Linked DNA regions of Cellulophaga algicola DSM 14237. The protein of the gene in region 2 interacts with the protein of the main gene of each other region in a pairwise test. Links are inferred from orthologs where the notes say so. Each region holds a gene or a part of one and is shown on either strand. Other genes may lie near its edges. The genes, in order: sucC and sucD.

Region 1 (16,590 bases), 4.4 Mb from region 2 along the record:
TACTATGGCATTATCTGCACCTCCTACGATTACCAGTGTAGCGGTAGATAACTGTAGCACCTCAGCTATAGTTACCATTAATACTACTATAGGAGATTCTTCAACCTTATTATACTCCATAGATGGAGGTGTTACGTATGTGAACAACTCAGGTGTCTTTACGAATGTAGCCGTAAATACCTATACTGTTTTTATAAAAGACGGTAATGGCTGTACAGCTTCAGATACTGTAGAAGTATACCCTACCATACAAGCTTCAGCTACTTTAGAAGAAAGTTTAGGTTGTACCAATGATGCTGAAATTTTAATAAGCGCATCATCAGGTTCTGGTGCCTATGAATATGAAATTATAGATTCATCTAGTGGAATATTTACGGCAAGAACAGCATTTACGACACCAGCAACGGCCTTAATAAATACTGCAGATACATATACCATAAGAGTATATGATACCAATACCGCTAGTCCAGAATGTTTCAGAACATTCACGGTAAATGTTCCTGTAGCCATACAACCAGACTTTACGGCAACACCAAAAGATGTTACGTGTAATGGTGCTTCAGATGGTACTATTGCAATTGCAGAAGTAAATAATGGTAATAATCCTTTAGGCTACACGATACTGCCTAATAACGGAAGTTATGACACAGCCACAAATTCATTTATAGGGCTTCCTGCAGCTACGTATGAAGTAACAGGAACAGGTCCTAACGGATGTATTACCTCTAGAACGACTATTGTAGTTGGAGAGCCAAATACCATTACGTTTGACCTACCAACAGTAAATAGATTTGGTTGTACAACAGACAATACCACCACTAATGCTACTATTGTTTTAGATGCTTCTAGTATCTTAGGGGGTAGCACTACCTATGCTCGTTTTGAGTTTGAAAATGTTGCAACAGGTACTATTTTGCAAAACGGTACTGCAACAACCTATACGTATACAGATTTTGCCGGTGGCGATGTTATTGTTCGCGTGTTTGATTCTAAAGGTTGTAATGCACAGATGACCGTTACGGTTCTTCCTTATGACCAACTAATTTCAGCAGCTACAAGCGTTACAGAAGCTATTAGTTGTGCCAATCTAGGAGAAGATATCAGTGTTAATGTAACGAGTAGTCTTTCTACTTACGCTACAAATCCTGGAGATTACAGCTTTAGGTTGTTACCTTCTGGAGCCGCACAAGGATCTAATCTATTTTCAGATTTACCAACAGGAACGCATACCATTCAAATAACCAATACGGTTACAGGATGTGTGATTACCACGCAACATGTGGTAGCGGAACCGAACACTTTTAGTGTTGCTGTAGAAAAATTATCAGATGTGATTTGCTTTGGTGATGATGGCAGTATCCGTTTGACCATGAGTGATGCTACCTATACCGGAAGTTATACCTATTCTATTTACAATACGAACGGTACACCTAATGACCCTAGTGATGACGGTGCTTCTATCTTTACTGATAACGTACCAAATGCGGGTCCAACTGCAGCAATTTTTATAGCCGCAGGAAACTATAGGGTTGAAGTTATTCAAGACGGACTACCAAACTGTCCGCAGAATAGAGTATTTAGTATTGCTACACCAAGCGCTCCAATAAGCCTAGCTCCTATTACTACGGAAGATGTAGGATGTACAAATGATCTAGGAACTGCTAATGTAGATCCAACAGGTGGATTAGCGCCATACACGATTACCTTAATCAATGAGGGTACGAGTAGTACGGTTGAAATTGCAACGAATGTAAATGCGTATCTATTTCAGAACTTACCTGCGGGTAATTATGCGGTGAATGTTGAAGATGCCCTTGGGTGTTCTATTCCTTTTGCTAATGCATTTGAACTAGTAGTACCAGATCCTATTACAGGAACTATGAGCAATACCAACTTGGTTTGTCAAGGAGATACAGATGCTTCTGTTACGTTTAATTTAACTCCGAGAAATGTAAACTCTAATTACAGATATAGGTTGAATACATATAATGACGCAACAGGCACTACCTTATTACGTACTTCTGTTAGTCAAGTTTCAGCCACATTCAATAATCTTGCCGCTGGTTTTTATACTATTAGTGTTTTAGATGACATGAATTGTGATTTTGAATCAACGGTGGTAGAAATTGTAGATCCACTAGAGCCTGTAGGGTCTTTAGTAACCGTAGCTCCTTTAGGATGTACTGTAGATGCACAGTTGCAACTTACAGGAACAGGCGGTACAGCACCGTATACTTGGAGTGTTGATGGGGCAACTTTTAATGCCATGAACGAAATTAATGGTAGTGATACGCACCTATTCCAAAATAGTACTGCAGGAACCTATAAGTACTTTATTCGAGATAGTTTTAATTGTATTTCAACTGTTTCTAATACCGTAGTGATAGATCCAATTGAAACTTTAACTCTTGCTGTAGACACCTCAGGAGCTGTTATTAACTGTAACGGAGAAAGTACAGCTGTAATAAGTGTGAGAGCAGACGGCGGATTAGGAAACTATCAATACGGACTATTTGCTGATGCAGGTTTAGTTACTGAGATAAGACCATATCAAATATCAGAAGTGTTCGCTGATTTACCAATGGGTACCTACTATGTAAATGTCCAAAGTAATGATTGTGAAGCCATATCTACCCTTATACAAATTACAGAGCCAACACCGCTAGTAGTGACTCCAGAAATAACGAACATAAGCTGTTTTGGAGAAAATGATGGAAGCGTTGTAGTGAATATGTCAGGCGGTACAGGTATATATCAATATGCAATTTCGCCAAATCTTAATAAGTTTGATGAGACAAATGAATTTAGCGATTTAGCTCCTGGTATGTACACGATTATTGCGCAAGACAGAAATGGTTGTTTTGAACAATTAGAAGTTACCATTACAGAGCCTACCCTATTAGAATTTACAACCAGTACCACTCCAGAGATTTGTTTTGGTGATGAAGATGGTACTATTAATTTAACCATCAATGGCGGAACAGCGCCTTATAGTAGCAGTCTAAACTCTGATGCTGATGCCGATTTCGTAGCCGGATTAATAGCCTACCAAAACTTGGCAGCAGATACGTACACCGTATATGTCAAGGATGCTAATGGCTGTATTACCAATCAAACCGTAATTGTTGATGCCGGAGCAAATTTAAATGCTACAGCAACCGTAATGTATGTATGCACAGGTGATACTCCTGAAAATAACTTAGAAATAGTGTTTGAAGATCCTACGGTAAGCGGCGACGTATTATATGGCCTTGATTCGGTAGATCCTAATGATTTTGTAATGGATTCTAACTTTACAAATATGAGTCCTGGAGCTCATTATGTAACTATTGCCCATGCGAATGGATGTATCAGAACATTTAATTTTGTAGTAGAAGGTTATGAACCTCTTATGTTGAATCTTGAACAAAGGGGAATTAATGAAATTACGGCTATTGCCACGGGTGGAAAAGAAGGATATACATTTTACTTCGATGATAGAGACAATGGAGATGATGACACTTTCTATATCAAACGAACAGATACCTATGAAGTACGTGTAGTAGATGAAAATGGTTGCGAATCGGTATCTAGCATCTACATGGAATTTATAGATATTGAAATTCCAAATTTCTTTACTCCAGATGGTGATGGAACGAATGATTTATGGGTTCCTATAAATATAACTCAGTTCCCTGAAATCTATATTGTAATATTTGATCGTTATGGTAGAGAAGTTTATAAACTAATTGATAACCCTAGCGGTTGGAATGGTTTGTATAAAAACACAGATTTACCAACAGGAGATTACTGGTATATAATTAAATTAAATGGAGAAGATGATACCCGCGAATTTGTAGGTCATTTTACACTTTATAGATAAAATAATACCTAAAATAATTTAATAGAAAACCGAATGAACCAGTACATACAGTTCATTCGGTTTTTATTTTTTAAAGTTTTCTGTAACAATTAGTCTCCTCATTCGTCAAACAAACACAACCTTAAATAAATAGATTTTGAATACCATATTATCTGTCTCTAACTTAACAAAAAAATTCGGGTCCCTTGTCGCCGTCAATGATTTATCTTTTACTATAGAAAAAGGTAATGTTTACGGTATATTAGGACCTAATGGTAGTGGTAAATCTACCACCCTAGGAATAGCTTTAAACGTCGTAAACAGAACTTCCGGTGAATTTAGTTGGTTCAATGGAAAGATTTCTACTCATGACGCATTAAAAAAAGTAGGCGCTATTATAGAAAGGCCTAATTTCTATCCGTATATGACGGCAGTTCAAAACCTAAAATTAGTTTGTAAAATTAAAGAGGTTCCGACCACAAAAATTGAAGAAAAACTAGAACTAGTCGGACTCCTAGACCGTAAAGATAGCAAGTTTAAAACGTATTCTTTAGGAATGAAGCAACGTTTAGCCATAGCCTCTGCTCTACTTAATGATCCTGAAATTTTAATTTTAGATGAGCCTACCAATGGCCTTGATCCTCAGGGAATACATCAGATTAGAGAAATTATTAAAAAAATTGCATCGCAAGGAACTACCATTCTCTTAGCATCACATCTTCTTGATGAGGTAGAGAAAGTATGTAGTCATGTCGTCATTCTTCAAAAAGGAGTAAAACTATATGCTGGAAGTGTAGATAATATGTTAGCGAGTCATGGTTTTTTTGAGCTTAGAACTTCGCAAGAACAAAATCTTATTACCTTTTTAGAAAGTGATGTAAGATTTGGAACGATCAAGAATGAAGAAGGTTTAATCACTGCTTACCTTAAAGAAGATTTACTCGCAGAAGAATTAAACAAATCGTTATTTGAAAAAGGAATTATACTATCGCACCTTTCTAAAAGACGCGAAAGCCTGGAAGAACAATTCTTAACCTTAACAAAAAACGCCTAAAACTTCATAGTCTACACCAACAAAAAAACAGTCTAAAATGATACGTTTACTTCAAATAGAATTTATAAAACTTTGGAATAATAGAGCTAGTAAAGTTTTAATTCTAGCATACTTCTTCTTATTAACCACTATTGCACTTGCGGCTGCAATTAAATTTGACTTCGGTCCTTTTCAATTTCACTTGGCAGAACAAGGAATTTTTAACTTCCCTTATATCTGGCATTTTAACACTTTTATTACTGCCTTTTTTAAACTTTTCCTAGCCATAGTAATCGTTTCAATGATGGCAAATGAGTACAGTAATAAGACCATTAAACAAAACTTAATTGACGGGCTTTCAAAAAAAGAATTTATCCTTTCTAAATTTTTAACAGTACTTACATTTTCTTTGATATCAACACTTTTCGTTTTTGTTGTATCCTTGATTTTAGGCTTAGCTTATTCAGATTTTACCGAATTTTCTATAATTTTTTCTGATTTAGAATTTATACTAGCCTATTTCGTAAAGCTAATGGGATTTTTCTCTTTCTGTTTATTCCTTGGAGTTTTAATAAAACGATCTGCATTTGCATTAGGTTTTTTAATCTTATGGCAGATCATAGAGCTTTTTATTAGAGGAATTATCCGTTGGCAGTTATTTGATGGTAAGACTACCGACATTATTATGGGATTTTTTCCTTTATCTTCTATGTCTAATCTAATTAAAGAGCCATTCTCTAGATTTAAAGTGGTACAAAGTGCTGCTGCAGAATTAGGTCAAAAACTTGAATTAAATTATCATGTACACTGGTATGAGCTTCTAATTGTAGTTTGCTGGACGGCTATTTTCATCTATTTATCTTATGTATTATTAAAGAAAAGAGATTTGTAGTATATTGTAGCGTCTGAGAAACGCAATGAAAATGACTATTGAAGTAACCAAAACTATACCCGCTATAGCATTGGTTACTTTACCTATTTTCATCTGAGCGATAAAAACAGCAACAGATGAAAAAAAAATATTTTAGTTTTCTATTTTTTATTTTCACGCTCTTTACTACTGTAGCACAACGCGAAACTTCTAATTGGTACTTTGGTTTCGGTGCTGGCATTCATTTTAATGATAATGGCTCTGTAACTCCTTTAACCAACGGGAAATTAAATACCCTTGAAGGCTGCACGTCTATCTCTGATGCAGATGGCACCCTATTAGCATACACAGATGGTATTACGGTTTATAACAAAAACCATCAAATAGTTCAAAACGGTAATGGCTTACTTGGCGATCCTTCCAGCACACAATCAGCAATTATAGTCCCTAAGCCACAAGACCCAAATATCTATTATATTTTTACTGTAGATACCTCTGCGATAGAAGGTGATCCTGATTTTGGACTCAATTATTCTGTATTAGATATTTCACAAAATGATGGCAATGGAGCTATCACAGAAAAAAACAAAAAACTTCTTACTGATAGTTCTGAAAAAATTGCTGGAGTAATAAAAGATTGTTTTGATCAATCTATTTGGGTCATCACTTTAGCGTCAGAAAGCGGAGGAGTAGGTTTTTTCAATACCTATCATTGTTATGAAGTAAGCACTGCAGGAATAAATACCAATGCGGTAAAAAACACTTTTCCAGACTTACTAATTAGTGATCCAAGAGGCTATTTGAAACTATCTTCCGATGGAACAAAAATGGTAAGCGCAAATGCTTATGACGGATTGTTTGTTTATGATTTTGATCCAAAAACTGGGATCCTTAGCAACCAACTACAATTAACCGTACCAACGTCAAATACAATTCCCTATGGTGTAGAGTTTTCAACGGAAGGGCAATTTTTGTATGTAAATACTTTTAATGATGAAGAAATAAGCAATGCATCTTTAATTCAATATGACCTTTTTGCTAGAAATATTTCTAATTCTGCTGTTGTTTTAGATGAAAGAGCAGCGTATAGAGGTGCGCTACAAATGGCAGAAAATGGAAAAATATACCGTACGACTCCAAAAAATTACTTTGAAGGTAGCGCCTATTTAAGTGTTATTAACACCCCTAACGTTAAAGGAACCGCAGCAGACTATGTACATAATACTGTTTCTTTAAATGGAAAAATGGCAATGCAAGGGCTACCTCCATTCATCCAATCTTTTTTTAATAAGATTGATTTGATAAAAAATCCTGATGGCAGTACGAGTACCTCCTTAACTATTTGTGAAAAAGAAACATTCATTCTTGAGGTTGATGAATATTTAGGAGCAAAGTATGAATGGGAAAAAGATGGAATACCTTTAGTAAACCCAAACAACCACTATTTAGAAATACCAAGTGCATCATTAGCAGATGCTGGAAAATACAAATTAACACTAACTTTAGCAGACCCTAAAGAATGTCCTATTATCGGAGAATCTGCTATTGTAGTAAACCCTGTACCAATAATAGAAAATCTACAAATCATTCAATGTGATATAGATGAAAATAGCACCACAGACGGAATCACATCGCTTAATTTAGAGCAAGCCTACCTTTTAAAAAACTATCCTGAAAATTACAAATTTTCGTTTTTCGAAAGTACCTCGGCAATCACTAACAATCAACCTATTTCAAACCCAATTGGATATAGAAATACAACTCCCTATAATCAAACAATTTATTATACGGCTACCAATGAATATGGTTGTTCTTCTGAAGGCATTTTGGAAATAAGCGTACAAGCAACGACTATAAATACGAATAATGAGAGTCCGTTTTACGCCTGCCAAAGCAATTTAGATACTGCTGAAATAGTAGGCATTTTTGATATAGAGCAAATTAGACAGAATAGTTACCCCGCTATTAATGCTACGTTTTACACAAGCTTAGAAGATGCCTCTTTAGAGCAAAATGAAATTTCGGGAACCTACACTACTCCATCCATCAATTTATATGTGCGTCTTGAAAAAGACAATGAATGCCGAGGTGTAGAAACCATAGCACTTATTGTAAATGCAGCACCCTCTTTTACCTTTCCCGAAGAACATTATGTATGTACAGACGGAGAATATCTAGACTTGATGGCTCCAAGCGGTTATGATTCTTACGAATGGAGGAATACAACAAACAATTCTGAAGTTATAATTAGCACCGCTCCTACTATAGCCATCTCTGAACCTGGAAATTATAGGTTAACACTCGGTTATGACTATAGTACGCTAAGAGAAACGCTACTATGTACGAATAGTGTTGATTTTACAGTTTACCCTTCTAACAGGGCACAAATTGAAAACATTATCATAAAAGATATTTCAGATAACAATACTATAGAAGTATTAGTTACCGGTGACGGGGACTACGAATACTCTTTAGACGGAATTGACTACCAACCCAACCCGAAGTTTTTAAATCTAGCACCAGGTTTTGTTACTGTTCACGTACAAGATAAAAAAGGCTGCGGAATTACTATCGAAGAAATTTCAATTATTGGCTACCCAAAGTTTTTCTCGCCTAATGGTGATGGCACAAATGATTATTGGCAATTAATTGGTGTTGATGAACTATTTCAAGCGGATAGCGAAATAACTATTTTTAATCGTTACGGTACTCTAATAACAAGTATTACTCCTAAAAGTGAAGGTTGGAATGGAAATGCAAATGGAAAAAGTTTACCTGCCTCTGACTACTGGTTTAAAGTAAACCTTGAAGATGGTAGGATTTTCACGGGTCACTTTACTTTAAAGCGATAAATTGAGTTAAAAATAAGCGCACCTGTGTCTATTTATTCAAGCTTCCTTTCGTAATTTTATGCTATGAAATTTAAGGTAGTATCAGAATTCAAACCTGCTGGAGATCAGCCTAGTGCCATAAAACAACTTGTTGAAGGTCTTAATACCGACGAAAAATATCAAACTTTACTCGGGGTTACCGGTTCTGGTAAAACATTTACAGTTGCCAATGTTATTGAAACTGTTCAGAAACCAACACTCGTTTTAGCACATAATAAAACTCTTGCGGCCCAATTATACTCTGAGTTTAAACAATTTTTTCCTGAAAATGCAGTAGAATACTTTGTATCCTATTACGATTATTATCAGCCAGAGGCTTATATACCGTCATCTGGACTTTACATTGAAAAAGATTTATCTATTAACGAGGATATTGAAAAACTACGTTTAAGTACAACATCATCTTTATTATCAGGAAGACGTGACGTTATCGTTGTTGCCTCTGTTTCTTGTTTGTATGGTATTGGAAACCCTGTAGAATTCCAAAAGAACGTAATTTCCGTACATAAGGATCAAGTAATTTCAAGAACAAAATTTCTTCATCAATTGGTACAAAGTTTATATTCTAGAACTACAGCAGATTTTAGAAATGGAAATTTTAGAGTAAAAGGAGATGTAGTTGATGTATTCCCAAGTTATGCAGATCATGCATTCCGAATTCATTTTTTCGGAGATGAAATTGAAGAAATTGAAGCCTTTGACCCTTTAAAAAATACCAAATTAGAGAGCTACGAGAATCTGAATATCTATCCTGCTAACATGTTTGTTACTTCACCAGATATTCTACAAAATGCGATTCGACATATTCAAGATGATTTGGTTAAACAGATTGATTTTTTCAAAGAAGTAGGCAAACCTCTAGAAGCTAAAAGACTAGAAGAGCGTACAAATTTTGATTTAGAGATGATTCGTGAATTAGGGTATTGTTCCGGAATCGAAAACTATTCGCGCTACTTAGATGGTAGAGAACCTGGTACCAGACCATTCTGTTTATTAGATTATTTTCCAGACGATTATTTAATGGTGGTTGATGAAAGTCACGTTACTATATCTCAAGTACATGCCATGTATGGTGGTGACCGTTCCAGAAAAGAAAACTTGGTAGAATATGGTTTTAGACTACCTGCCGCAATGGATAACAGACCACTAAAATTTGAAGAATTTGAAGCCTTACAAAACCAAGTAATTTACGTAAGTGCAACACCTGCAGATTACGAATTGCAATTAAGTGACGGAGTTTTTGTAGAGCAGATTATTAGACCCACAGGACTTTTGGACCCCATTATAGAAGTACGACCAAGTTTAAATCAAATAGATGACTTGGTTGAAGAAATTCAACAACGTAATGAAAAAGACGAACGTACTTTAGTAACTACACTTACTAAGCGTATGGCAGAGGAATTAGCAAAATATCTAGATCGTATAAATATACGTTGTCGTTATATTCATAGTGATGTAGATACCTTAGAGCGTGTCGAAATCATGCAAAACTTAAGGAAAGGAATCTTTGATGTTCTTATTGGCGTAAACCTATTACGTGAAGGTCTAGATTTACCAGAAGTATCTCTTGTTGCTATCTTAGATGCCGATAAAGAAGGGTTCTTACGTAGCAATAGATCTTTAACCCAAACCGTGGGTAGAGCTGCAAGAAATCTAAATGGGAAAGCAATAATGTATGCCGATAAAATTACAAAAAGTATGCAGCAAACTATTGATGATACCAACTACCGTAGAGAAAAACAAATGGCATATAACGCCAAACATAACTTAGTTCCAAAAGCGTTAAATAAAAGTTTAGACAGTGTACTGGCCAAAAATTCTGTGTCTACCTATCATTTTGAAAAGGAAGTGGCAAGAGCTGCAGAACCAGATTTAGATTATCTAACAAAAGAGCAAATTGAAAAAATGATTCGTGAAAAACGAAAAGATATGGAAAAAGCTGCTAAAGAGTTGGACTTTATGCAAGCTGCTAAACTTCGTGATGAGATAAAAATGCTTCAAAAGCAAGAATAAAAAAACGCCTCGGAAATACCGAGGCGTAATTAACTAACCAACTTAAACCAACCATTATGAAAACCTTACAGTTCACACAAATTTGTATTGCATTACGCCAATTCAATTAAACGCTTTGGCTTTGGTAATGCTTCTTCCTTTTTCGGAAGATTAAAACTTAATATTCCATTTTCATAAGAAGCTTTAATATCTTCTACATTTACCGTATCAGGTAATGTAAACGCTCTTTTAAAAGAGGTAAACGAATATTCTTTTCTAGTGTATTTCACTTTCTCAACTTCTTTGCTATCCAAAGTTTCTGAAGATTCTTTTTTTACCTCAGAAGAAACACTCAATAAATCATTATCTATTTCTATTTTAAAATCTTCTTTTTTTCTTCCTGGAGCAACTAACTCTAAAACAAAAGAAGTATCACCCTCTCTAATATTAACTGCAGGAACTTTACTATTTAATACCTCTGCCCCACCAAACCAATCTGGCTTAAATAGTTCATTCATTAATGCTGGGATTGAAACTACATTTTTATGTGTTGTACTCATAACTATTTATTTTTTATTAAAATTATTTGTTCTTTGGTTTAGAAGAAACAAAATACATACCAAGAGACAAAAAACGTCATTTTGTCACTACTCGTGCTATTAAAGATGACATATTGACTCTTTTTAAGGTTTTTAAGGACTAAATAAGGCAGTACTTCCTATTATTCCTTAACAGATAGCAGGAAACGATTAGAAAAACCTAGAACTTTAGTATAAAATAGTACCTTGCAGCAAAATTATAGTATATGACTAATAATGATATTCTTAAGAAGCTAAGAGTAGCACTAATGTTAAGGGATGATGAAATTGTAGACATTCTAAAGCTTGTAGATTTCAAGATATCTAAAGCAGAACTTGGTGCTTTTTTCAGAAAAGAGGATCATCCAAATTATATGGAATGTGGAGACCAAATACTCCGAAACTTCTTAAACGCACTTGTAATTCACTTTAGAGGTACTAAGGAGAATCCTAAAAATCCAAAAGAGGAACTAGCCAATATTAAAAAAGGCCCTCAAGGTAAAAAAGGATACGATCCAGACTTTAAAGCAAAACAAGAAAAAAAAGTAGATAAAAATATTATCCACGGAAATTATAAAAACAAGAAAAAATCCTGAGTTTCCTCAGGATTTTTTTTATAGTAAACAACATAAAGAAATTACTTATGCTTTAAGTCTTACTGGAACGGTATACATTCTACCTTCTCTGTAATTTTCTAGACTTACTTTTTGGTAATTTAATTTCGATTTTACAAATTGTGCTATAACTTCACTATTTGTAGTCACAGATAAAACTACAATCTCTCTATCTTCGTTTAGTGTAAATAGTACATTGGCAGTTAGCTCATCTTCAATCACTAAATTACTATTACTTAACAATGTTGCTATTTGAGTTGATAGATTTTCTGATGGCTTTTCAGATTTCTTAACGTCATTAGCTAAAACTGATCCTGTAAATAACAATAGTGCACTGACGAATACTAGACTTAATTTTTTCATGATAATTTGTTTTAAGATTGATATTTGATTAATTGATGCTATTAGAAAGACGCCTCAAGAATTATAGTGTTACACTCGAATCTCATTTTAACACATCCTTAACTTCGCGATGCGGCTTCTAATTTCATTACAAAATTAGATGTTATACTCACCTAAAACTAATTATCAAAGTAGTCTTAACCCATACTTAAACTTCATAACACTAGTTTAAAATTGCGCATTCTAAAATAAGATTTTTCTTACTTAATGATTCTTCAAAAAAAAACCACACAACAAACATTATTTATAACTCGCAATACAGAAACATTGCATTATGTGTAGTTAATGATCATTTTCGTTACCAACAAAAAAATGGGCAATGTTAAGATAACATTGCCCATTTTAAGGATATATTTTTCTGAGTTATGATACTATTAACCCAATACAGCTTTTACTTTATCTGCAGCTTCTTGGAATTGTACAGCAGACTGTACATCTAAACCAGAATTATCAATTAATTCTTTTGCTAAATCTGCATTTGTACCTTGTAAACGAACAATAATAGGCACGTTTATAGTTCCCATATTCTTATATGCATCAATAACACCCTGAGCAACACGATCACAACGAACGATACCACCGAAGATATTAATCAAAATTGCTTTTACTGCAGGATCTTTTAATATAATTTTAAAAGCAGCCTCTACACGAGCAGCATCAGCAGTACCACCAACATCTAAAAAGTTAGCTGGCTCACCACCTGCTTGCTTAATTAAATCCATAGTTGCCATTGCTAAACCAGCTCCGTTTACCATGCACCCAACGTTACCATCAAGATCTACGTAATTTAAACCTAAAGCACCAGCTTCAACTTCAATTGCATTTTCTTCACGAAGATCACGCATTTCTGCATATTGTTTTCTTCTAAAAAGTGCATTATCATCTATAGATACCTTAGCATCTACAGCCATTATTTTATCATCCGAAGTTTTTAAAACTGGGTTGATTTCAAACATACTTGAATCACTTTCATCATATGCTTTATATAAAGATGCTACGAACTTTGTCATTTCTTTAAAAGCAGTACCAGATAATCCTAAATTAAAGGCAATCTTACGTGCTTGAAAAGGCAATAACCCTGTTCCAGGATCAATCTCTTCTGTAAAAATTAAATGAGGTGTATTTTCAGCTACTTCTTCGATATCCATACCACCTTCTGTAGAATACATAATCATGTTTCTACCAGTACCACGGTTTAATAAAACAGACATGTAAAACTCTTTAGTTTCACTTGCTCCTGGATAATAAACATCCTCTGCAACTAATATTTGGTGTACCTTTTTACCTTCAGCAGAAGTTTGAGGCGTAATCAAAGTCATTCCAATGATTTGTCCTGCAATTTCTTCAACCTCTTTTAAATTCTTAGCTAATTTAACTCCACCACCTTTTCCGCGGCCACCAGCGTGAACTTGCGCTTTTATAACGTGCCATCCAGTCCCTGTTTCTGCTGTTAATTGCTTTGCAGCATCTACAGCTTCTTTTGCAGTATGAGCTACAATTCCTCTTTGGATACGTACCCCAAAACTTGCTAAAATTTCTTTTCCTTGATATTCGTGAAGATTCATAAGTAAATCGTGTCTTTATTTAATGATGACAAAAATAACAAACCATTGCTAATTACCCTAATGAAATTAGAAAGCTATTTCCTTAAATTTTAAATTATCATCAAAAAATAACATATTAGGTATTTTTTTAGCTAAAATATACGCTTAATTCTCATATAAAATCTTTAAAAATAATGATCAAAATAAATGATTGCTTAAACAATTGCCCCTCAACTCCAAACCCACAGGGTTGTTATAAATAAAACAATTTGTTGTATTTTGGTTTTTTGATGTTTTATTTTGTTCAGAACAAAGAAGAAGTATAGATTTGCTTTAAAATTATAGTGCAATGACGAATCACGATTTATTGAACATCGCAAAAACCTACGGAGATCCGGTTTATGTGTATGATTCTGAAAAAATAATAGCCCAGTTTAACAGGCTTACTAACGCATTTAGCGGAGTTAAAAAACTAAAATTAAATTACGCCGCTAAGGCCTTATCAAATATTACTATATTAAAACTAATGAATAGTCTTGGTAGCGGCTTAGATACTGTTTCTATTCAAGAAGTGCAATTAGGTCTTCTTGCTGGTTTTAAACCTGAAAACATCATCTTTACCCCTAATGGAGTTTCTTTAGAAGAAATTGAAGAAGCTGCTAAATTAGGCGTACGTATTAATATAGATAACTTATCTATATTAGAACAATTTGGAAGTAAGTTCCCTAAAGTTCCAGTATGTATTCGTATCAACCCTCATGTAATGGCTGGAGGAAACTCTAACATTTCTGTAGGCCATATTGATTCAAAATTTGGAATTAGCATTCATCAAATACCGCATTTATTACGCATTGTAGAACTTACACAAATGCATATAAATGGCATTCATATGCATACTGGGAGCGACATATTAGATATTGATGTATTCCTTTATGCTTCTGAAATATTGTTTGAAACTGCTAAAAACTTCAAGGAATTAGATTTTATTGATTTCGGAAGTGGTTTTAAAGTACCTTATAAAGAAGGAGACATTGAGACAAACATAGAAGAATTAGGTAGTAAACTAACTGAAAAGTTTAATGCTTTCTGTAAAGAATACGGAAAAGAATTAACCTTAGCTTTTGAACCTGGTAAGTTTCTAGTGAGCGAAGCGGGCCAATTTCTTGCAAAAGTGAATGTTGTAAAACAGACAACATCTACGGTTTTTGCTAGTATTGATTCTGGATTTAATCACTTAATTCGCCCTATGCTTTATGGTTCTTACCATCAAATAGAAAACATCTCCAACCCAGAAGGTAGAGAACGTTACTATTCTGTGGTAGGCTACATTTGCGAAACGGATACTTTTGCTAGTAACCGTAGAATTACAGAAATATCTGAAGGAGATATACTTACCTTTAAAAATGCTGGTGCTTATTGCTTTACCATGGCAAGTAATTACAACAGCAGATTTAGACCTGCCGAAGTATTATGGCACAAAGGAGAAGCTGTATTAATTAGAGAGCGCGAAACTTTAGAAGATATCATTAAAAACCAAGTAGATGTAAAAAATCTTTTTTCAAAAAAAGAAAAAGCAACTGCTAAATAATAAAGTAAAATAATACCTATCTAAAAAAATCCTGCAATGCAGGATTTTTTGTTTTACAACGTTTTACTATTTTTTGGAAATAAAATAGCAATTAAAACGTTATTTTTATACATGTTAAGAGACTAAACAATCAAATAGTACAAAATGAAATTAACCTTATACGCTTTCTTTATCGTTAGCATGTTAAATATATTTACCACAAATGCTCAAGAAGTTACGTGGTTATCCTGGGAAGAAGCTGCAAAACTTGCCGAAACAGATAAAAATCCGAAGAAGATTTTTGTAGATGTCTATACGGATTGGTGTGGCTGGTGCAAAAAAATGGACAAGGATACTTTCCAAGATGCTACTGTAGCAGCCTATATGGAAAAGAATTTCTATATGGTGAAACTAGATGGCGAAGGCAAAGAACCTATAGAATTTAAAGGAAAGACTTTTAAGTTTGTTCCCTCTGGAAGAAACGGATATCATGAATTTGCTGCTGCATTAATGCAAGGAAAATTAAGCTACCCTACTACTATATTTTTAGATGAAAAAATGAATATGCTTTCTCCGATTCCAGGATATCAAAAACCGGATGCATTTTTACAAATAGCGAAGTACTTTGGAGACAATATCCACAAGGAAAAAGACTGGAAAACGTATACCGAAGGAAAATAAAATTTACAATACTTTTTGTGCCCACTCTGTCCATGATCCGTCATAGACAGATTTTTTATTTTTAATACCCACTAGTTCACTCGCTAATAAAAGTATACATGCAGTGACTCCCGACCCACAACTAAATACTAATGGTCGAACGTCATTTTTTACATTTTCAAACAGTTGTAGCAATTCCGTTTTATCTTTAAATTTATGATTATCAAGCACTGTGGTGTAGGGTATATTTATTGAATTGGGTATACTCCCGCTCCTTAAATCTTTTCTAGGTTCTGCCGCCGTTCCATTAAACCTACCTTGCGATCGTGCATCAATAAGTATGGCTACTTCTGATATCGTATTTTCTAAAACGGAGTTAAAATCGACCACCATTTCACTATTGAAAGATGCTGTAAAGTTCCCTCTTACATACGTTTCTTTCTTATTTTCTTCTAAAGGTAAATTATGATGAATCCACTCTGGTAAGCCTCCGTCTAAAACTGCAATATTTACATGTCCCATAGCCTTAAATAGCCACCAAACTCTAGGGCTCCAATAAATTCCCATAGCATCATAAACCACCAGTAGACTATTTTG
Region 2 (16,446 bases):
TTTCTTCGGATGCATAACACACCCCTAAGCGGATTCCTGCCATTCCGTAGGCTTTAGAAAGCGTCTGTGTAAGTATCAAATTGTTATAGTTTGACAGTTCTGACAGCCATGATTCTTCTTTTGAAAAATCTATATACGCTTCATCAATAACTACTATTCCATTAAACTTTTCTAATAGTTTGATAATCTTATTTTTAGAAAAGCTATTGGCTGTTGGATTATTTGGAGAGCACAGAAACAATACCTTAGAGTTAGCATCTACAATATTAAGAACCTGATCTACATCAGGCTCAAAATCCGTAGTTAACAATACTTCTCTATTTTCAATATTATTAATTCCCGATAACACCTTATACATTCCGTAGGTTGGTGGCAATGTGATTACATTATCTTCTTTAGGCTCACAAAAAGCACGAAAAATAAGGTCAAGAACTTCATCACTACCATTCCCAAAGAGAATATTTGTTGTTTTCACCCCTTTTTGCAATGCTAAAACCTCTTTTAAGCCTCTTTGTTGTGGATCAGGATATCTATTGACTCCATTTTCAAATGGATTCTCGTTAGCATCTAAAAATACCATTTGAGAACCATCTGATACATATTCATCACGCGCTGAAGAATACGGACTCAGTCCTTTTACATTCTCGCGAACTAAACCTTGTATATTTAGTTTATTCATCGTCTAAACTATTTAATCGTAGGGTTACTGCATTTTTATGCGCTTGCAAACCTTCTGCTTCTGCCATTAATTCAATGGCATAACCAATTTCTTGAATCCCTTCTTTTGAAATTTTCTGAAAAGTCATACTTTTCATGAAACTATCTAAGTTCACTCCGCTATATTGCTTAGCATACCCATTGGTAGGCAAAGTATGATTAGTACCCGAAGCATAATCTCCTGCACTTTCTGGGGTATAATTTCCTATAAAAACAGAACCTGCGTTGCTAATTGCACTCAAATAAGAACCCTCATCTTCTACACAAACAATGTAATGCTCAGGACCATACTCATTGATTAATTCCTGCGCTGTTTGGTCATCTTCTAAGTAAATTAATTTACTATTATCGATAGCTTTTTGAGCGATATCTTTACGGGGTAAATCTTCAATTTGTAGTTCAACCTCTTTTTCTACAGATTCAAGCATTGCTTTAGATGTAGTTACCAATATAACCTGACTATCAACACCATGCTCTGCTTGACTTAATAAGTCTGATGCTACAAATTCTGCATTTGCTGTATCGTCTGCAACAACCAAGAGTTCGCTTGGGCCCGCAGGCATATCTATGGCAACCCCATACTTTGTTGCTATCTGCTTTGCAACCGTTACGTATTGATTTCCTGGTCCAAATATCTTATAAACTTGAGGAATAGATTCTGTACCAAAGGTCATTGCTGCAATGGCCTGAATACCTCCTACTTTAAAAATCTTAGTTACCCCACAAAGGTTAGCCGTATATAAGATAGCAGGATGTATTTTACCTTCTTTGTTAGGTGGTGTGCACATAATAATCTCCGAACAACCTGCAATATTAGCAGGAACCGCTAACATTAAGATGGTTGAAAATAATGGCGCTGTTCCTCCAGGAATATACAAACCTACTTTCTCTATTGGTCTTTTTACCTGCCAACAATGCACTCCGGGGCTTGTTTCTACTTCTATACTTTCTGTTTTCTGAGCAGCATGAAATTTATCGATATTCTCTTTCGCAAGAAGAATAGCCTCTTTTAATTCAATAGCAACCAAACTGTTCGCTTCAACAATTTCATCGTCTGTAACTAATAAATCCGCTACAGAAACGCCGTCAAACTTTTCTGTATATTTCTTTATAGTAGCATCACCATCTTTCTGAAGTTCATCAAAAACAGTATTTACAGTACTTTCTATATCTGCTACAGACTTTGTAGGACGCTTAAGAATGGATTTCCAATCTTCTCTTTTAGGATTATATATTTTATTCATAACAAATACTAATCAAATTTCTTTAACATGTGATACCCTAAAGCTTCAAAACCTTGACGCTCCCAGAACTTTTTACCTTTTTCATTATGGATGTAACAATTTACTTCTGCACCAATACAACCAATACTTTTAGCATAATTAAACAACCAAGTCATCATTAACTCACCAACCCCTGCACTGCGATAAGCTGCTGTTACAAATACATTATCTGGCTCTACATGCTTCCCAGCATACAGCTTATTGAGAATCCAAAAACCGCAGCACGCAATTAATTGGGTATCGTCATAGACTCCAATACATTGATACCTTCCCGTTGCAAGCACATCTTTTAACCTACTTATCAATACTTCTTCAGGAAACTTTCCTTTGTTTAACTGAATTACAAGTGGAATAATTGACTCCATTTCTTCATAAGGAATCAATTTTACATTAAAAACAACCTTCATTGGTAATCTTATAAAACCATTTTTTCAATAGGGCATACTAAAATACCTTCGGCACCAGCTTGTTTTAGCTCATCAATAACTTCCCAGAAGGAATCTTTTTTAATAACAGTATGTACAGAGCTCCAGCCTTCCTCTGCTAATGGCAAAACGGTAGGACTACGCATTCCTGGTAACAAATCTAATATCATTGGTAATTTATCATTCGGCGCATTTAACAATACATATTTTGATTGTCTTGCTCTTAAAACCGATTGAATTCTGAATTGTAATTTTTCAAGAATACCTTTTCTTTCTTCTGTTATTTTAGGTGATACTGCCAAAACAGCTTCACTCTTTAGCATTACTTCTACTTCCTTTAGGTTATTCTTAAACAAAGTACTTCCGCTAGAAACAATGTCACAGATAGCATCTGCTAGCCCAATATTTGGAGCAATCTCTACAGAACCATTAATTATGTGAATATCAGCTGAAACGCCTTTATCTGCCAAATAGTTTTTAACCGTATTTGGGTATGATGTTGCAATACGTTTCCCTTGAAAATCTTTAACGGAATCATATTTCACTGCCTTAGGAACAGCTAAAGATACTTTGCATTTTGAAAAGCCTAATTTCTCTGCAATAGAAATATCTTCTCCTTTTTCTATTAGCACATTCTCTCCTATAATTGCAATATCTACAACGCCATCTCTTAAGTACTGAGGAATATCTCCATTTCGCAAATAAAATACCTCCATAGGGAAGTTACGAGAAGAAGCTTTTAATTGATCGCGACCGTTATCAATAGAGATACCACAATCTTTAAGAATCTCGATAGACTCTTCATTTAAACGTCCTGATTTTTGAATAGCAATTCTAATTTTTGTCATTTTCTTTTTAGTTTGTGTCTGGCAATCAAAAAAAGTTTAAAAATAAAACCCGTTTGATTGCTCAAACGGGTTTAAAATATGTTGTACTACTACAATACATTTCTACCTCGCTTGAAAGCAAGTATAAAAATGATGATGATGTGTAGTGTAGTTTTTCATTCTGATGTAAAAGTAAAATTAATTTTAGTGTTAAAAAATAAAAAATCGTTTTTTTAACAACTGTTCTCGTTTTTATTCAAAAACTAACAGATTAGTTATTCCCCAATATTAATGGCAAGCCTGATTCTCCACCACCAACGATAACAACTTTAGTGTTCGGAGATTTAGAGAGTTCCAATGTAGCATCAATACCTTTATCCTGTAGAATCTTATCAGTCAATGATGCACTTAAAATACGGTTTGCATCAGCTTTACCCTGTGCTTCAATCGTTACCTTTTCCGCTTCTTTCTTTGCCGTTACTAAACGAAATTCATATTCTAATGATTCTTGTTCTTGTTTAAGCTTACGCTCAATTGCGTCTTTAATAGTAGAAGGCAAGGTCACGTCACGAACCAAAATTTCATTTAATTGAATATATTCTCCTTCAACGATCTTTTGGGTTTCGTCAAAAATCTCTTGTTGGATTGCATCACGTTTGCTAGAATATAATTGCTCTGGCGTATACCTCCCTACTACAGAACGTGCCGCAGAACGTATTGTAGGTAATAAAACTCTTTGTATGTAATCTTCTCCCTTTTCTTGGTGTAATTTACCTAGCTCACTACGAACAGGCTCAAACCAAGCCGAGGCCTCTAATTTAATATCTAAACCATTACTAGACAAAACATTCATTTTCTCCAGAACTTCTTGTTGTCTCACTTCATAAATAAAAACCTTATTCCATGGCGCTACAAAATGAAAACCCTCTCCTAATGGTGGCTCATCTGTAACCACACCACCTTGAAATTGTTTGTACAAAACACCAGCCTGACCTGAGTCTACCGTAACAGTAGATTTTGAAATTAATATTATTAAAACTACTAAAGCGAAAACCGCTGGTAATGCAATTTTTGGAATTTTATCCATATTTGAATTTAAATTTAAATTAATCCGTTATATTTTCTGATGAACCATTCTAATGAAAGAGCTATAATAATAAGCCCTAGAAGGATTTTAAAGTCTATCAAAGATACGACATTTTCTACGCTCTTTTGGGTTGGAAGGAAGCATTTATCCGCATTAAGTACCTTTAAAAGTTGAGAGAATTGATTAGGATACAAAAGTGATGCGTTTGTTGCTGTAGAGAAATTTTCCATTTTTTTATAATCTGATGAAAAAAACTGTTGCTCTACTTCATAATTTAAAACTGTAAATTTACCTGACTTTGAAATAGACTTCCCTTCTACTCCAACTTTAAAAGAATACGTACCCGATTTAAAATCACTTAGATCGGCTTCAAAATAATTAGCCTTTAATAGCATTGGAATCTTCTCTCCGCCATCCATCTGTATAAAGAGCTTCGCCTTCGCATCAAAAACATAGGTTTCATCAAAATAACTAGCCGTAACTTTTGCAGATCCTAAGTTTTCATAAACCGATTTATAATCTATCGATAAACGTTCTTTTTTTGCATTATTGGACAAATAAAGCAGGAGTTTACCTAAAAAAGTGTCGAAATTTTCGAAATTTTCAAGGTTGATATAATTCTTTAAACGCCATTTCCATATATTCTCTCCAAGTAAAACAGCCGTTTTCTGACCCTTATTTTCGGAAATTGCTAAAAGCGGATTATTTACATCTACACCCCTAATATTCATTTGCAGCAATGCATCATGAGTTCCCGAGAAACTAATTGCTCCCGAATTACTAGCTAATGGAGGATAATCTGTAAAATCACTGGATGATATATCATACTTTGAAAAGGAAGGATTTACTTTTCCTAAGACCTCCTGAACAGGATACCCTGTTTCAATTTTATAAGCTAAATCTAGTGAATTAAGAAAACTCAAGTCCGTTTTAGTTCCTACTATAGTAAAGTAGTTTGAATTAGAATTAGAAATAAAAGAATATACAGCCTTGAAACTAGCATCTGGCTGATAGCAGATAAAAATATCTGTCTCTTCTAATATTTTTTTAGACACAGAAGGCTTTACAATGGTCACCGACCGTTGTTCATTGGTTTCAATTGCTTTTTTCAAAACTCCTAAATCGGGATGCATAACAGCAGAAATTATAGTTACATTCGTCTTTTCATCTATTAGTTCAACTACAACAGATTTTTTGTTATTTACTATATTCCTCTCGTTTTTCAAGGCCCCTACAGTAATAGCAATAGTTTTCACTCCAATGGCATCTGCATTTAAAAAGGTATGTATACGCTTTGATTGTATCACATTAGAGAACTGTACTTGCTCTTTAAATACTGTTTTACCATCTACAACAACAGTAACTGGAAGATCCACAGGAATATCTCCCTCATAAGACAGGTAACATTCAATTGGAAATTTATTTTTTAAGAACGCAAATTTATTGGTATTTACTTGGTTGATTCTAACATCTTCATACTTCGTGGTATCCCCAAAAACTACCCCATAGAAAGGAATATTAATTTTAGCTCCATAAAATTCATAATCTTGACCTATGGTTTGATTCCCATCCGAAAGTAAAACTCCAACTGTATTTTTTTGATTGTAAATTTCCGAAACAGATTTTAATGCCTTTGTTATATTCGTATTCTTTTCAGAAAAATTTAAAGAATCAAGTACTTGAAGCTGATCACCAAATTCATAATAATCAATTTTAAATTTTTCAGCCAGTGTTTTATCTGATTTAAATTGATCTAAAAATGTAATTAATTGCGCTGAATTAGCAGCCATTGAACTTGAATTATCAGCCACGACCACCAAATTAGTTTTCTCAACGATATAGTCCTTTTTTACGAATTTTGGATTAATAAGCAATATAAATAGAGAAAATAACGCTATAAAACGTAAAAAAGAGAGCAAAACGATTCGTCTTCCTCTCTTTTTATTTTTATAATAATATTGAAAAAAGACTATTATTATAGCAACAAGTGCTGCTAAAATTAAAAAAAAGATAGTCTGAATTTGCATAATTATGGCTACTACTAAGTTAGCATTCCTCCATCAACGTTTAACACTTGACCAGTTACATATGCTGACAAATCCGAAGCAAAGAACAAACAAGCATTTGCAATATCTTCTGGACTACCTCCTCTTTTCAAAGGAATACCATCTCTCCAACCTTGTACCACTTTTGCATCAAGTTTATCTGTCATTTCTGTTTCAATAAACCCTGGAGCAATAGCATTACAGCGAATATTTCTAGAACCTAATTCTAGTGCTATAGATTTGGTAAAACCTATCATACCTGCTTTTGATGCTGCATAATTCGTTTGACCCGCATTACCTTTAACTCCAACTACACTACTCATGTTTATAATAGAACCTTTACGCTGCTTTAACATGGTACGCTGAACTGCTTTAGTCATATTAAAAACCGACTTTAGATTAATTTCAATTACTTTATCAAAATCATCCTCAGACATACGCATAAGAAGGTTGTCTTTTGTAATTCCAGCATTGTTAATCAATACATCTATCACCCCACCAAAGTCTTCTAAAACTTTAGCTACTAATGCTTCTGAATCACTAAAACTAGCCGCATTACTTTTATATGCTTTTGCTTTTACGCCTTTAGCCGTCAATTCTTTTTCTAATGCTAACGCTGGCGCCTCACTAGAACTATATGTAAAAGCCACATTAGCTCCATGGTCTGCAAAAACTTGAGCAATACCAGTACCAATACCTCTGCTTGCACCTGTAATTATTACGTTTTTACCTTCTAATAATTTCATTTTTGTTCGATTTGTTCAGTTGTTATTCAAATATACCTTTTGTTTGATATATAGAAAGCTAAAATCCCGCTTAAACTGAAAATTATTCAGAATAAACGGGATTTTTTAACCTTATATACTTTTGATTTAATTGTCAGACAATTATCCCATTACTTCTTTAACTTTCAATCCAATTTCAGCAGGAGATTCAACTACATGAATACCACACTCACGCATGATGCGTTTTTTAGCTTGAGCAGTATCATCACTACCACCAACAATTGCACCAGCATGACCCATAGTTCTACCTGCAGGAGCAGTTTCACCTGCAATAAAACCAACGATTGGTTTTTTACTACCACTTGCTTTGTACCATCTTGCAGCATCTGGCTCTAATTGACCTCCAATTTCACCAATCATAACTACACATTCTGTTTCTGGATCGTTTATTAACATTTCAACAGCTTCTTTTGTTGTTGTTCCAATAATTGGATCACCACCAATACCAATAGCCGTTGTAATCCCTAAACCTTGACGTACTACTTGATCAGCAGCTTCGTATGTTAATGTTCCTGATTTAGAAACAATACCAACATTTCCTTTTTTGAAAACAAAACCTGGCATAATTCCAACCTTAGCTTCACCTGGAGTTATAACGCCTGGGCAGTTAGGCCCTATTAAGCGACAATCCATATCTTTAATATAGTTTGATGCTTTTACCATATCAGCCACAGGAATACCTTCAGTAATAGTTATAATTACTTTAATACCTGCATTTGCAGCTTCCATAATTGCATCTGCAGCGAAAGCTGGCGGAACAAATATAATAGTCGTGTCTGCTCCAACTTTTTCAACAGCTTCGTGAACAGTATTAAAAACTGGCTTTCCTAAATGTTCTTGCCCGCCTTTACCTGGAGTAACACCACCAACGATGTTCGTACCGTAATCAATCATTTGACCTGCGTGAAAGGTACCTTCACTACCTGTAAAACCTTGTACAATTATTTTGGAATCTTTATTGACTAAAACACTCATTTTATATCTATATTAATTTATTGCTATGCAAAAATATGGCATTGAAAACAATTTATAAAGTATTTCCTTAGCTTATTTATGCTTCTATTTTTTTATTATGTTCGGAATTTGTTTAATCCATGCCATTTGCTTCATTTTTTCACGTGCTTCTTCTGCCGGACTTCCAAAATACGTGGCATTTCCTTCAAGAGATTTTGAAATTCCGGATTGTGCTAAAACTACTGCTTTTTTTCCAATCGTGATAGCACTTATGACTCCTACTTGCCCCCAGAGGGTAACTTCGTCTTCAATAATTACACAACCGGCAATACCAGTTTGCGATGCTATTAAGCACTTTTCACCAATTACAGTATCATGACCAACATGAACTTGATTATCTATCTTAGTTCCTTTTTTTACCCTAGTATCTCCAGTAACACCCCTATCAAAAGTACAAAGTGCACCTATATCAACATTATCTTCAATAACAACACGTCCTCCAGATAATAATTGATCAAAACCTTCTGGCCTATTTTTATAATAAAATGCATCTGACCCTAAAACTGTTCCCGCATGTATGGTCACATTATTTCCGATAACACAATTATCATAAATAGAAACATTAGAATGTATCCTACAATTATCACCTATAACAACATGGTTACCCACAAACGTATTTGGCTGAATAACAGTATCTTTCCCTATTCTAGCTGTTGAAGAAATACTTTGTGATGTTTTCTTAAATGGTTTAAAAAAAGCGGTAAGTTTATTAAAGTCCCTAAAAGGATCCTCTGAAATTAACAATGCTTTCCCTTCAGGGCAATCTACTTTTTTATTGATTAAAATTGTAGTCGCCTTAGAGTTTAATGCTTTTTCATAATACTTCGGGTGATCTACAAAAACAATATCACCTGGCTCAACAACATGTATCTCGTTCATCCCTAAAATCTGGAAATCATCAGGACCCACAAATTCAGACTGAATAATGCTAGCAATTTGCTGTAAACTATGAGGAATAGGAAATTTCATTTAAATATGGCTTTACCTCTTAAAATTATTCTTTAACACGTTCCATGTAAGAACCAGAAGCTGTATCTACCTTAATCTTATCACCTTCATTAATAAATAAAGGAACATTTACCTCTGCTCCTGTTTCTACTTTTGCTGGTTTAGTCGCATTTGTTGCCGTATTACCTTTAACGCCTGGCTCTGTATAAGTAACTTCTAAAACCACACTTGCCGGCATATCTACTGATAATGGCATGCTATCTTCTGTATTAAAAAGAATAGTAACTATTTCACCTTCTTTTAATAAACCAGGAGAATCTAAAGCACTTTCCTCTAGTGTAATCTGGTTGTAATCTTGCGTATTCATAAAATGATACGTTTGCCCTTCAGGATATAAATATTGGTATGAACGTGTTTCTACCCGAACATCTTCAATTTTACTACCTCCAGAAAATGTATTATCTAAAACCTTACCTGAAGTTACACTTTTCAACTTTGTACGTACAAAAGCAGGACCTTTTCCTGGTTTCACATGTAAAAATTCAATGATTTTGAATATATCGTTATTGTACCGAATACAAAGTCCTTTTCTAATATCTGATGTTGATGCCATAATTTTAGTACTGAATGTTAATCTATGATTTGTAGTTTATCAACTAAAATATCACCTCTAACTTTTAAATATATTTGATTACTCTAAATTAATTATTTCTAAAATTGAAAGTAGCTTAATTAGTGCTAAAATAGCCTTTCATAATTCCACGTTGAGAATCTCTAATAAATTGAAGTATTTCATCTCGCTCTGGAGTAGCTTCCATTTCTGCTTCAATAATTTGAACTGCTTGCGAATTATTATAATTTTTCTGGTATAAAATTCTATAGATATTCTGTACTTCTCTAATCTTTTCAGAAGTAAAACCTCTTCTTCTTAAACCCACAGAGTTTATACCTACATACGAAAGAGGCTCTCGCGCTGCTTTTACATAGGGCGGAACATCTTTACGAACTAAAGAACCTCCTGTAACAAAAGCATGTTGCCCAATAGACACAAATTGATGCACAGCCACTAAACCAGCCAAAATAACATTATCTCCTATAGTTACATGCCCTGCCAACGTAGAATTATTAGAAAAAATACAATTATCGCCCACTAAACAATCATGGGCAACATGGCAATACGCCATTATTAAACAGTTTTTTCCGATAACCGTTTTCATACGGTCTGAGGTTCCTTTGTGAATGGTAGCACATTCTCTAATTGTTGTATTATCTCCAATTATAACGGTGGTTTCCTCTCCTTGATATTTTAAATCTTGAGGAGGAGCAGAAATTACTGCTCCAGGAAAAATATTACAATTTTTCCCTATTCTTGCGCCTTCCATAATGGTTACGTTAGAACCTATCCAAGTTCCTTCACCAATTATAACATTATTATGGATGGTCGTAAAAGGCTCTACTACTACGTTTTTAGCAATTTTAGCGCCTGGATGAATATAAGCTAATGGTTGATTCATTCTATTTCTTTTTAGCTATTTGCGCCATTAATTCTGCTTCACATACCAACTTGTTATTTGCGTAAGCATAAGCTTGCATATGACAAATACCTCTTCTTATTGGCGTAATAAGGCTACAGTGAAACGTTAAGGTATCACCAGGAAGTACTTTTTGTTTGAACTTAACATTATCCATCTTCATGAAAAAAGTTAAATAATTTTCTGGATCCGGAACTGTACTCAATACTAAAATACCTCCTGTTTGAGCCATAGCTTCTACTTGTAATACACCTGGCATTACTGGAGCTCCTGGAAAGTGCCCCATAAAGAAATTCTCATTCATGGTTACATTCTTCATACCCACCACATGAGTATCTGAAAGCTCAAGAATACGATCTATCAATAAAAATGGAGGTCTATGGGGAAGTACATCCATAATTTGATGAATATCCATCAAAGGTGGCTGATTCAAGTCATATTGAGGGATCTTATTTCGCTTTTCTAATTTTATGATTTTAGATAGCTTTTTTGCAAATTGCGTGTTCACAAAGTGACCCGGCTTATTTGCAATAATTTTACCTCTAATACGTGTTCCTGCTAAAGCTACATCTCCAATTACATCTAGTAACTTATGGCGTGCTGCTTCATTAGGGTAATGCAATGTTAAATTATCTAAAATTCCGTTTGGCTTAATAGACAACTTCTTTTTATTAAAAGCTTTTTCAAGCTTTTTCATTGTTTCTTCAGAGATTTCTTTATCCACATAAACAATGGCATTGTTTAAATCTCCACCTTTTATTAATCCATGCTCCAAAAGCATTTCTAATTCATGCAAAAAACTAAATGTTCTAGCGTCAGCAATTTCTGTTTTAAAATTTGAAAGCTTGTCTAACGTGGCATTCTGAGTTCCTAAAACTTTGGTGCCAAAATCTACCATGGTAGTAATCTGATACTCATCTGAAGGAATTACAGTAATTTCACTTCCCGAAGCTTCATCTTTAAAAGAGATTACTTCTTTGACAATATATACTTCTCTTTCTGCCTCTTGCTCAACGATACCCGCTTCTTCTAAAGCTTTTACAAAAAACTTAGAAGAACCATCCATAATTGGTGGTTCTGGCGCATCTAGTTCTATTAAAACGTTATCAATTTCTAAGCCTACTAATGCTGCAAGAACATGCTCTGACGTTTGAATTTTTACCCCCCTTTTTTCTAAATTAGTACCTCGCTGCGTATTTATAACGTAGTTTGCATCTGCCTCTATAATAGGCTCTCCCTCTAAATCTGTTCGTTTAAAGGCATATCCATGATTTTCAGGTGCAGGCACCAATTTCATTGTTACATTTTCGCCTGTATGTAATCCTACACCAGTTAAAGTAACCTCTTTGCCAATTGTTCGTTGTTTATTGCTCACGGCCAATCTTTTTTTCTATTTCGTTAATTCTATTAATAATCTTCGGTAAATTCTTAAAATGTACATACGATTTATAAAAATCACCATAATTCAAAGCTGGTGAGCCTTGAATTATTTCTCCTGTTTTAATATTTTTTCCAATACCAGACTGTGCTTGTATGCGCACATTATCTCCTATAGTTATATGCCCTACAATTCCAACCTGACCACCAATCAAACAATGCTTCCCTATCTTGGTAGACCCAGCTACACCCGTTTGTGCAGCAATTACAGTATGCTCCCCTATCTCTACATTGTGTGCAATTTGTATTTGATTGTCTAGCTTTACTCCTTTTCTTATAATCGTAGAACCTAAAGTAGCTCTGTCTATTGTAGTTCCTGCACCTATATCTACATTATCTTCAATAATAACATTTCCTGTTTGTGGCACCTTTTTGTATTCTCCATCTGCATTTGGCGCAAAACCAAATCCGTCTGAACCAACAATAACACCACTATGAATTACGCAATTATTACCAATAATAGATTCTGAATAGATTTTAGCACCTGCAAAAACTATTACATTATCACCTAAATGTACATTATCACCTACATAAACATTTGGATAAATTTTCACATTATCACCCAAGATTACATTTTCTCCTATATATGCGAAAGCTCCTACATAGCAATCTTTACCATAGGTAGTTGATGCTGCAATAAATGACGGACTTTCTATACCTGTTTTATTATTTTTTACTTGATTATAATATTCTAATAACTTTGAAAATGATTCATATGCATCATCCACTTTAATAAGTGTTGTGGTTAAATCATGCTCTGCTACAAAATCTCTATTGACAATTGTGATAGAAGATTTAGTAGTATATATGTGCTGCGTGTATTTCGGATTTGCTAAAAATGTAAGGGATCCCTGCTCCCCTTCCTCTATTTTAGCCAATTTATTAACCGTGATATCAGGATTACCTTCCAGTTCTCCTTCTAAAATACCCGCAATTTGACTAGCTGTAAATTTCATAAAGGCAAAAGTAACAAAAATAGTTAAACAGTAAGTTTAGGATAACAGATATAATACTTGGTTGTAATTTTCGAAACTGTTTTCAAATTTAATTGATCAGAAGCTTTTACAACATCAGTCACTTTTCCGTTATCATTTATTATTTTAATATTTTGTTTCTTAGAATCATACGTCTGGTTTTGAACAGTTCCTGAATAAACAAAATAATTTATGTCTTGCTCATTTAAATTGTAAGCTTTCATAAATATAGTACGTTGTTTTTCTAATTTTTCTGGACTAATTGGGTTGCTTTTTATTTTAATCTGTAATAATTCTCTATTTAAAATCATCTCAGAAAGCTTTGAAAGTGTAAAATCTGACGAATTCTGCCATTGCTTTATTGCTGATAAAATATCAACATCATCCAAAGATGCAAAACGATTTAAAACAGATTCTGTAAAATTACCTTTGCCTATTTTATTGGTCATAAAAAACATAAGTGCATCACTACACGCTAGTTTTTCTCCTCTAGCCAGCAATTCTTTAGCTCGTTTTAAAATACTGATAAGCAATTGCTCTGCTACCAAACCAGTTTTATGTAAATATACTTGCCAATACATAAACCTACGTGCCATTAGAAATTTCTCTACAGAATAAATCCCTTTTCGCTCTACAACAAGCTCATTATTGACTACATTTAACATGGTAATTAAACGTTCCGAATTAATATTCCCTTCTGCAACACCCGTATAAAAACTGTCTCTCTTTAAATAATCTAACCGGTCTATATCTAACTGACTAGAAACTAATTGATTTAAAAATTTCTTAGGGTATTCTCCTTTGAAAATAGCTATTGCAGTTGTTAATTTGCCTTCAAACTTATCATTTAAAGACTCCATAAATTTCAACGAAATATATTCATGACTCACCCCTTCTACGATACTATGCTCCATTGCATGCGAAAAAGGTCCGTGACCTATATCATGCAACAAAATAGCACAAAGCAAGCCTTCTTCTTCTTCTTTTGATATTTCAATATCTTTAATACGAAGTATTTGAATTGCTTGCTGCATAAGGTGCATACACCCCAAAGCATGATGAAAACGAGTATGATGTGCCCCTGGATACACCAAATAAGACATGCCCATTTGAGATATTCTACGCAAGCGCTGAAAGCTAGGTTCAGCTATCAAACTAAAAACTAAAGGGGTGGGAATGTTAATAAATCCGTAAATTGGATCATTAAAAATTTCAAGTTTCTTTAACTTTATCAAATTAAAAAGATTTGTTAGCTTCAAAGTTATACAATTGCATTTTAAGTATACTATTAAAAAGCTAGAATATTAAAGGGTTAAAAAGCCTCAAATAGATTTATACAACATACATGAATAAAATAACGATACTTTGGGTAGACGATGAAATAGATTTGCTAAAATCTCATATTCTATTCTTAGAAAGTAAAAATTACAAGGTAGTAACCTGCAAAAGCGGACAAGAAGCCCTTGAGGAAGTGGCTAAAACACGTTTTGACATTGTTTTCTTAGATGAGAACATGCCAGGAATTTCGGGCTTAGAGACATTAACAGAATTAAAAGATATAGACGCAACACTTCCTGTAGTCATGATCACTAAAAGCGAAGAAGAGTTTATCATGGACGAGGCAATTGGATCTAAAATAGCAGATTACTTGATTAAACCTGTTAATCCTAATCAGATTTTGTTATCTCTAAAGAAAAGTTTAGACAACTCAAGATTAGTTTCTGAAAAGACAACAGCTAATTACCAGCAAGAATTTCGAAAAATAGCGATGGATTTATCCATGGTAAATTCATATACTGAATGGGCTGACTTATACAAAAAACTGATTACCTGGGAACTAAGACTGGAAGAAATTGAAGATTCTAGCATGTTTGAAATACTAGAATCTCAAAAATCCGAAGCAAATAATCAATTTGGAAAATTTATTGATAAAAATTACGAAGATTGGTTTACAGATGAAGATGCTCCCGTTTTATCGCACACTGTATTTAGAGAATTAATAAAACCAGAACTAAAAGACCAACCTACCCTATTGGTTGTTGTTGATAATTTGCGTTACGATCAATGGCTTGCTTTTGAAGATACGGTGACTCCTTTTTACAAAAAGAAAAAAGAGACGAGCTATTTTAGCATCTTACCTACAGCTACCCAGTATGCAAGAAATGCTATATTTTCTGGATTAACACCTCTTGATATGGAAAAAAAATATCCAAAATGGTGGAAAAATGACACGGAAGATGGTGGAAAAAACCTTTTTGAAGCTGAGTTCTTAGGAGAGCAATTAAAAAGATTAGGTCTAGAGTTAACATGGGAATACCACAAAATAACTAGTTTAAAGCAAGGCAAACAATTATCTCAGAATTATAAAACTCAAAAAAAGAATGATCTAACAGTCATTGTATATAATTTTGTAGACATGCTTTCCCATTCAAAAACAGAAATGGAAGTAATTAAAGAACTTGCTTCTAATGACAAAGCATATAGGTCACTTACTCAAAGCTGGTTTAAGAACTCACCCCTACTAGAAATCATACAACAAGCACAATCTATGGGACAAAGGCTAATTATAACCACAGACCATGGAACCATCAATGTAAAGCAACCTTCTAAGGTTGTAGGAGACAAAGACACTAGTTCCAATTTGCGTTATAAAACTGGCAGAAGTTTGTCTTATGAGAAAAAAGAAGTTTATGAAGCTACTAAACCAAGTGCTATATTTTTACCGACTATAAATATGAGTAGCTCTTTTATATTTGCTAAGAATGATTTATTTTTTGCATACCCAAATAACTACAACCATTACGTGAGTTATTATAGAAATACCTATCAACATGGAGGTGTTTCTTTAGAAGAAATGATCATTCCGTTTGTAGTACTAGATCCAAGATAAGTGAAGAGGTTAAAAATACACATAATAAACTCCTAAATAGAACCAATTCTATATAATTTCACAGCTTTTATTCTACTGATTAGTGTAAAACACACGAAAAGAGTGCATTTCATCTAATAAATGGGGAATTATGCACTAAAGTTTAACGAATAATAGCTATATTTACTACAGTTTCAACTAAAAACAATAGTTATGTTCAAAACAGTAGATAGATTGATGCAGTTCATCAAGAATGCAGGTATGAGTGCCCGACAATTTGACCTTTCAATAGGTGCGAGTAATGGTTACACACTAAGAATGCTAAAGAACAATGCTTCGATTGGTAGTGATGTTATAGAGAATATAGTCGCTACCTATCCTAAATTAAATTTGGTTTGGTTAATAACCGGCGAAGGAGAGATGTTAAAATCTGAAGTAAATTCTTTAAATTTCAACCAATTACCGAAGGAAAAACAGTCGGAAATTGAACAAATTATTGAGCG

Evidence for each region.
Region 1: the proteins of sucD (region 2) and sucC interact in binary tests that used the Escherichia coli proteins (3 or more experiments, as listed by UniProt). The link is inferred for Cellulophaga algicola DSM 14237 from one-to-one orthologs.

What each region holds. Positions count from the first base shown.
Region 1 is NC_014934.1:376,373-392,962, forward strand. Bases 11,693-14,673 are described here. They hold sucC (ADP-forming succinate--CoA ligase subunit beta), read right to left. Parts: upstream 13,788-14,673; coding sequence 12,597-13,787; downstream 11,693-12,596. Other genes in these bases: CELAL_RS01635 (DUF1456 family protein), read left to right, coding at 11,693-11,802; CELAL_RS01640 (hypothetical protein), read right to left, coding at 11,848-12,183; lysA (diaminopimelate decarboxylase), read left to right, coding at 14,116-14,673. Also shown: CELAL_RS01605 (T9SS type B sorting domain-containing protein), read left to right, coding at 1-3,862; CELAL_RS01610 (ABC transporter ATP-binding protein), read left to right, coding at 3,999-4,895; CELAL_RS01615 (ABC transporter permease), read left to right, coding at 4,933-5,766; CELAL_RS01620 (T9SS type B sorting domain-containing protein), read left to right, coding at 5,883-8,597; excinuclease ABC subunit UvrB, read left to right, coding at 8,661-10,649; CELAL_RS01630 (Hsp20/alpha crystallin family protein), read right to left, coding at 10,742-11,188; more of CELAL_RS01635, read left to right, coding at 11,434-11,692; more of lysA, read left to right, coding at 14,674-15,354; CELAL_RS01655 (thioredoxin family protein), read left to right, coding at 15,499-16,014; CELAL_RS01660 (sulfurtransferase), read right to left, coding at 16,018-16,590. UniProt on the Escherichia coli protein: Succinyl-CoA synthetase functions in the citric acid cycle (TCA), coupling the hydrolysis of succinyl-CoA to the synthesis of either ATP or GTP and thus represents the only step of substrate-level phosphorylation in the TCA.
Region 2 is NC_014934.1:4,744,901-4,761,346, forward strand. The notes cover bases 6,209-9,045. They hold sucD (succinate--CoA ligase subunit alpha), read right to left. Parts: upstream 8,145-9,045; coding sequence 7,272-8,144; downstream 6,209-7,271. Other genes in these bases: fabG (3-oxoacyl-[acyl-carrier-protein] reductase), read right to left, coding at 6,381-7,130; CELAL_RS20650 (UDP-3-O-(3-hydroxymyristoyl)glucosamine N-acyltransferase), read right to left, coding at 8,229-9,045. Outside these bases: hisC (histidinol-phosphate transaminase), read right to left, coding at 1-679; hisD (histidinol dehydrogenase), read right to left, coding at 672-1,961; CELAL_RS20620 (GNAT family N-acetyltransferase), read right to left, coding at 1,970-2,407; hisG (ATP phosphoribosyltransferase), read right to left, coding at 2,416-3,273; CELAL_RS20630 (prohibitin family protein), read right to left, coding at 3,524-4,339; CELAL_RS20635 (VWA domain-containing protein), read right to left, coding at 4,354-6,129; more of CELAL_RS20650, read right to left, coding at 9,046-9,152; efp (elongation factor P), read right to left, coding at 9,178-9,744; lpxA (acyl-ACP--UDP-N-acetylglucosamine O-acyltransferase), read right to left, coding at 9,860-10,645; CELAL_RS20665 (bifunctional UDP-3-O-[3-hydroxymyristoyl] N-acetylglucosamine deacetylase/3-hydroxyacyl-ACP dehydratase), read right to left, coding at 10,647-12,038; lpxD (UDP-3-O-(3-hydroxymyristoyl)glucosamine N-acyltransferase), read right to left, coding at 12,028-13,056; CELAL_RS20675 (HD domain-containing protein), read right to left, coding at 13,080-14,309; T9SS response regulator signal transducer PorX, read left to right, coding at 14,420-15,964; CELAL_RS20685 (hypothetical protein), read left to right, coding at 16,181-16,446. UniProt on the Escherichia coli protein: Succinyl-CoA synthetase functions in the citric acid cycle (TCA), coupling the hydrolysis of succinyl-CoA to the synthesis of either ATP or GTP and thus represents the only step of substrate-level phosphorylation in the TCA.